One region of the Streptomyces sp. NPDC006294 genome, then DNA from elsewhere that is predicted to be linked to it. Evidence: riboswitches for the same ligand, from Rfam matches in the RefSeq annotation. Region 1 holds a riboswitch; the other holds the start of a gene.
What was found. A riboswitch is a leader RNA that binds a small molecule or an ion and turns the genes downstream of it on or off. The one in region 1 is predicted to bind cyclic di-AMP.
Positions count from the first base shown of each region.

Region 1 (3,377 bases):
CCGCCTACGCGCCGAGCGCCGACCTCGCGAGCCGCTCGCAGCAGATAGCGGTCGCGGAGAAGGTCCTCGCCGCCCAGGGTCCCGGCGCCTGGCCCGCCTGCGGTCCGCTCGCCGGGCTCCAGGACGACGGCACCGACACCGGCGTCGACCCGGGCATCCTGCCGCTGCCGAAGCAGAGCGACGCGCCGGACGGCGAGCCGTCGCCCGACGCTTCCGATTCTCCCGACGACCCGCTCGACGTCCGCGAGCCGACCGGCCCGGCGGGCGACAAGCCCGCCGAGGGCTCGGCGGACGACTCGGACCCCACGGGCGGCTCCGGCGCGCCGGACACCCGTGACGCGGGCACGCCCTCCGGCGACGCGACCGACCGGCCGGCGACCGGGGGCGACACCCGCACGGCGCCCACGGACGACGCCACCGGGGCGGCCCCGTCCGGCGAGACGCCGACCGGCACCGGCAAGCACCGCGGTGCGCCGGGCGACGAGTCCGCCACGGGCGGTTCGGAGGGCGTACGCGAGGACGGCCGCCATGCCTCACGGGGTGACGGCGCGGGCCGCAAGGGTGACGTCGGGGCAACCGCCCCGGGCTCGTACACCGTTCAGCCCGGCGACAATCTGTGCGACATCGCCGCCGCGGAAGAGGTGCCCGGCGGGTGGCCGGCCCTCTACGAGGCGAACGAGAAGACGGTCGGATCCGACCCGGACCTCATCCTGCCCGGTCAGAGCCTCGACCTGAGCCTGGGTCAGGGCTAGTTCACGCGGCGGTTCATGGGCTTATGTCCGCTTCGTTCGAGTGAGACAAGGGTCTCTTCGCCCCAACTGGGGTGCAACGCCCCACGAATTCGGCCACTCCGCCCCTCACCTGCGAAAACGGACATCTTCGGGTGGTCGGTTCGGGCGTTTTCTCCCCGATGTTCGACTTTGAACATCGGGGAGTCCTGTGTCTACGGTCTGAACCGCTCGCCACCGCGGGCACCGTCGACCGATACGCCGAATCCTGCCGTCGGTCGGGGGGAACAGTCGTCGCTCAGAGCGCCGAAGGCAGGAGCGGGGGACCCAAGGTAAGCGCCGGGGCCGTTCGCCCGGATCGAGAGATCCGGCGGACCGGAGCCGGCTGGGGGTGAAGCCCGTACGTCCCACGGACGTACGGCCGGGCAACTCACAGGCCCGAACCCGACAGCTCACCTCGTAGGCGTCGGTGAGGAGAAGTTCCATGCTGCGTTCTTCCGGCAAGGCCAAGCACCGTCGTCCGTCGAAGGTCACCCGTCTCGTCGCGCTCGCCGGTGTCGCCGGCGCCGCCATCGCCGCCCCGGTTCTCGGCGCGACCTCCGCCTCCGCCGCCACCGCTTCCGAGTGGGACGCCGTCGCCCAGTGCGAGTCCGGCGGCAACTGGTCCATCAACACGGGCAACGGCTACTACGGCGGTCTGCAGTTCTCCGCCTCCACCTGGGCCGCGTACGGCGGCACCGCGTACGCCTCGACCGCCGACCAGGCGTCCAAGGTCCAGCAGATCGAGATAGCCGAGAAGGTCCTGGCCGGCCAGGGCAAGGGCGCCTGGCCGAGCTGCGGCGTCGGCCTGTCCAGCGCCTCCTACGGCGGCGGCTCCGCCGAGGCCGCGCCCGCGCAGCCGTCCCAGGAGCGCTCCGAGGCGCCCACCACGCGCTCCGAGCGCACCGAGGCCCCCGCCCCGGCCCCGAAGGCCGAGCGGCCCGCCGCCGCTCCGAAGGCCAAGGGCTTCAAGAAGGGTGACGGCGAGTACAAGGTCGAGGCCGGCGACACCCTCGGCAAGATCGCGCAGGCCGAGAAGGTCGAGGGCGGCTGGGAGAAGCTGTTCGAGCTGAACAAGGACATCGTCGAGGACGCCGACGTGATTTACCCGGGCCAGCAGCTCCACCTGCGCTGACCCGCCCCTGCCTCCCACGGTCCGGCGGTCGTGGGAGGCGCCCGTCTGTCGAACGGGACCCGAGCACCCCGGTCCGGCGCGCCTTCCCCCGTACGCGCCGGGCCGGGGCCCGTTCCGTCGAGGGGTCGGGGTCTGCCGGAGGAAGCGGGTTACCCGCTGGTAGGAACCATCCTGTTTGTCCGGTCACAAGGGGCTTGATGCCCTTTTTCGTCCCAGGGGGCGGGCATCGGCCGGGCCTTTGCCGCCGGGGCGGTTAGGCTCTTGCCGCAAGGCCAAGCAGACCTCTGCACTTTTCTCGCGTCACATCCCAGAAGGAGATGCTCGTGCCGTCCATCGACGTCGTCGTAGCCCGGGAAATCCTGGACTCCCGAGGCAACCCCACGGTCGAGGTCGAGGTTGGCCTCGACGACGGCAGCACGGGTCGTGCTGCAGTTCCGTCCGGCGCCTCCACCGGTGCGTTCGAGGCTCTCGAGCTCCGCGACGGTGACCAGAACCGCTACCAGGGCAAGGGCGTCGAGAAGGCCGTCCTCGCCGTCATCGAGCAGATCGGCCCGGAGCTCGTCGGCTACGACGCCACCGAACAGCGCCTGATCGACCAGGCGATGTTCGACCTGGACGCCACCCCGGACAAGTCCTCGCTCGGCGCCAACGCCATCCTCGGCGTCTCCCTCGCCGTCGCGCACGCCGCCTCCGAGGCCTCCGACCTGCCGCTCTTCCGCTACCTTGGCGGCCCGAACGCGCACCTGCTGCCCGTTCCGATGATGAACATCCTGAACGGCGGCTCGCACGCCGACTCCAACGTGGACATCCAGGAGTTCATGATCGCGCCGATCGGCGCCGAGTCGTTCTCCGAGGCGCTGCGCTGGGGCACCGAGGTCTACCACACCCTCAAGAAGGTCCTGAAGCAGAAGGGCCTGTCCACCGGCCTCGGCGACGAGGGCGGCTTCGCGCCGAACCTCGACTCCAACCGCGCCGCCCTCGACCTCATCCTCGAGGCCGTCAAGGAGGCCGGCTACACCCCGGGCAAGGACATCGCGCTCGCGCTCGACGTCGCCGCGTCCGAGTTCTACAAGGACGGCTCCTACGAGTTCGAGGGCAAGTCCCGCTCGGCCGCCGAGATGACCGAGTACTACGAGGAGCTCGCCGCCTCGTACCCGCTGGTCTCCATCGAGGACCCGCTGTTCGAGGACGACTGGGACGGCTGGAAGGTCCTCACCGAGAAGCTGGGCACCAAGGTCCAGATCGTCGGCGACGACCTCTTCGTCACCAACCCGGAGCGCCTGGCCCGCGGCATCGACGAGAACGCCGCGAACGCGCTGCTCGTCAAGGTCAACCAGATCGGCTCGCTGACCGAGACCCTCGACGCCGTCGAGCTCGCCCAGCGCAGCGGCTTCAAGTGCATGATGTCCCACCGCTCCGGCGAGACCGAGGACGTCACCATCGCCGACCTGGCCGTCGCCACCAACTGCGGCCAG
Region 1 covers NZ_JBIAHV010000015.1:59,260-62,636, forward strand. The annotation lists gene ACFYOP_RS25580 (transglycosylase family protein) at 1-752, shown strand, start outside; cyclic di-AMP (ydaO/yuaA leader) riboswitch at 1,023-1,209, shown strand; gene ACFYOP_RS25585 (transglycosylase family protein) at 1,216-1,902, shown strand; gene eno (phosphopyruvate hydratase) at 2,220-3,377, shown strand, end outside.

Region 2 (3,377 bases), on a different contig from region 1:
CGGCGGGCCGATGTGACGGCGTCCGGGAGGGCTCGTGGAAAGGGTGGAGTTGATCTTGCTCGGGATGCCGTAAGGTTGTGTTCACGACGCGGGGTGGAGCAGCTCGGTAGCTCGCTGGGCTCATAACCCAGAGGTCGCAGGTTCAAATCCTGTCCCCGCTACTGATGGCACCGGCCCGGTGGTCGATCCTGGAGATCGACCACCGGGCCGGTGGCTTTTCCCCGGTCACCGGCTCTCCTCCACGGTGGTCGCTCCGACCGTCCCGGCATTCGCCCGGTTGGACGACGGGAAGTAGCTGCGCGGCGTGTCGACGCTCAGCCTGAGGAGGGCGCGGTACTGTCCGCAGCCGTCAGCGGACCCGGCAGGAGACCACCTTTGGGACAGCAGCGGCGAGCACAGGGCGGCGTGCGACGGGCTCCGTGGTTCGTTCGGGTCCTGCCCGTCGCGATGATCGTCGCGGGAGTGGTCTTCGACCTGCTGACACCTCCTCGTTTCACCCCCGTGCCGTTCTTCGCCGCCGCTCCCCTCCTCGCCGCCCCGCTCGTCACGTTCGTCATGACCCTGCTCATGGGGGTCGCCGCGATCATGGGCGTGAGTGGCATGCACGTGGTGAACGGGACCGCCGCCCAGATCACCGCGGTCACCGAGACCAGCACGGTGTTCACCGTCGCCGCTCTCGCTCTGCTCATCAACAGGGTCGTCCAGCGCAGGGGCGAACAGCTGGCGTCGGCCCGGGTGATCGCGGAGACCGCGCAGCGCGCCGTGCTGCCAGCGCCGGCCGAGCGGATCGGCGGCCTGCACATCGCCGCCCGGTACGAGGCGGCGCAGGAGGGCGCGTTCATCGGCGGTGACCTCTTCGCCGTGCAGGACACCCCGTACGGCGTGCGCCTGATCGTCGGCGACGTCCGCGGCAAGGGGCTGGGGGCGGTGGGGACCGTGGCCGTGATCATCGGCGCGTTCCGGGAGGCCGCCGAGCAGGAGCGCTCGCTCGAGGGTGTGGGGCAGCGGCTGGAGCGTGCGCTCAAGCGGGAGGGCACCCGGCGGGAGAGCCTGGACGCGGTGGAGGGCTTCACCACCGCAGTGCTGGGCGAAATCCCGCGCGGACGTGCGGTGGTGCGGCTGGTGAACCGGGGGCACCCCGAGCCACTGGTGCTGCACGCCGACGGCGCGCTGGATGTGCTCCAGCCGCAGCAGGCGGCGCTGCCGCTCGGGATGGGCCTGGGGGAGTGGCCGGACCGTGCGGAGGAGTTCCCGCTGCCCGACGGGGCGACGCTGCTGCTCTACACGGACGGCGTCACGGAGGCGCGTGACGACCGCGGTGTCTTCTACGATCCGGTCGAACGGCTCGGCGGGCGGCTCTTCCCCGGGCCCGGGGATCTGCTGGACGCGATCGTCGACGACGTGCGTTGGTACACCGGCGGTGGGTCGAACGACGACATGGCACTCCTGGCCGTCGGCCGCCCGGCGCGGGGGCAGCCGGACCGGCGCAGGACGGTGCCGGTGGTACCGCCGGAGGCGTGATCCGGCGGCGAAAACGGATGATGCGGGTCCGCCCGGCCCGTGCCGTCCGAGGCGCGACCGGTCCACCGGCCGCGCGACCCTCACGGGCCGTAATCGAAGAACACCCCTCCGCATAACATTTGACGCAACATCAGAAAAAGGTCCGGGCCTGACGTTTGATCAAGTCGCCCGGTTCCGCCCGCTTCTGTCCGGTTAAGTCCCTGCCGGAATCGTTAATGATCAACCGGAACAGCTTGGAATCCGGCCCCGCAGTCTATTAACGTTCGATAACGCAGCGCGGTCGTCCCAGCCGGCGTCAGAGTCGGCACCGCGCGCACGCGCCGAATCCCGCAAGGGAACCGGGGAACCACCAATTGGGGTGAATCGGGCACCTCTTGCCGTGCAGTCCGCGGTCGAGGCGCCCGTAGGAGACCTTCCTGCTCCGAACCCGTCAGCTAACCCGGTAGGCGAGAAGGAAGGAAGGAGAACGCCTTCGTGGCGTCCAACATGCCTGCCCCAGAGGCCCGCTTCGCGTCCGAACACTCCGGTGGCGACGCACCCGAGCGGGCCTGGGAGGAATGGAATCCCACCGAGGAGTCCATCCGCCCGGTGCGCGGCCGGCACCGTGTCATCAAGCAGCGCGGCGGACTCGCCCGCAGCTCCACGGTGCTCGGCGTCGGTGTGATCGCCGCGGTCGGCGCCGGTGGCATAGCCACCGCGCAGGACAAGCCGGCCGTGTCCATCTCGCTCCCCGACGCCATCACGGACAACCTTCCCGACGCCAAGTCCCTGCCGGGCGTCGGCTCGTTCATCTCCGACGACTCCGATGCCGGCGACGAAGCCGACGCCGCCCCGCTGACCGCCGCCGCGGCGCCCGTGGCCGACGGCGACAGCGCCGCGCAGTCGGCGGGCGCCGGTGAGGCCCTGCGCGCCCGCATCCTTCAGCAGGCCGAGCAGCAGCAGGCCGTGGCGGACGCGGAGGCCAAGGCCGCCGCGGAGAAGCTCGCCGCGGAACAGGCCGCGGCCGCTGCGGCGAAGCAGCAGAGCGAGGCCGAGGCCAAGGCCGCGGAGGAGAAGCGCAAGGCGGAGGAGGCGGCCAGGGCCAAGGCGGAGGCCGAGCGTCTCGCCGAGCTCGCGAAGAGCTTCTCCCTGCCCACCTCCTCGTACACGATCACCTCCACCTACGGCGAGGCCGGCTCCATGTGGTCCTCCGGCCAGCACACCGGCCTGGACTTCGCCGCCCCGACCGGCACGCCGGTCAAGGCCGTCCACGGCGGTACGGTCAAGGCCGCCGGCTGGTCCGGCTCCTACGGCTACCGCATCGTCCTCGAACTGGACGACGGCACCGAGGTTCTGTACGCCCACCTGTCCTCGATGACGGCGAGCGCTGGCCAGACGGTCACCACCGGCGAGACGATCGGACGCGTCGGCGCCACCGGCAACGTCACCGGGCCCCACCTGCACCTCGAGGTGCATACCGCGGGCGGCTCCGGCATCGACCCGATGGCCTGGCTGCGCGACAAGGGCCTCACCATCTGATCCCTGCCCGGTACGGGACTCGCCGCACGCTCACCCGTGCGCACTCCGTGCCGGGCAGATCCATGTCTCCGGCAGCCTTGGCGTCACACCCCCCGACGCCAGGGCTGCCGGGCTGTGCCCGGAGCACCACCGCCGCCGGCCTCCGCGGCGGTCAGGAGCGGTACGGGTTGTAGCCGCCGTAGTCGCGGTACGGAGGCGGCGCCGGTGTCCGGCTCGTCGCCCGGTCCGCGTACGCCAGTGACGGGCTCGCCACCTGGCGCCGCTGCCAGAGGTGGTGCAGCAGCTCCTGCTCGCGTTCCGCGAAGTCGGGGTCCGCCGCGCCCCGGTGGGCCCGGCGG
Region 2 covers NZ_JBIAHV010000024.1:70,649-74,025, forward strand. The annotation lists tRNA gene ACFYOP_RS31660 (tRNA-Met) at 88-161, shown strand; gene ACFYOP_RS31665 (PP2C family protein-serine/threonine phosphatase) at 376-1,521, shown strand; cyclic di-AMP (ydaO/yuaA leader) riboswitch at 1,830-1,985, shown strand; gene ACFYOP_RS31670 (M23 family metallopeptidase) at 1,996-3,039, shown strand; gene ACFYOP_RS31675 (PrsW family intramembrane metalloprotease) at 3,191-3,377, opposite strand, start outside.
Region 2: another riboswitch for cyclic di-AMP. It lies ahead of ACFYOP_RS31670 (M23 family metallopeptidase); the one in region 1 lies ahead of ACFYOP_RS25585 (transglycosylase family protein).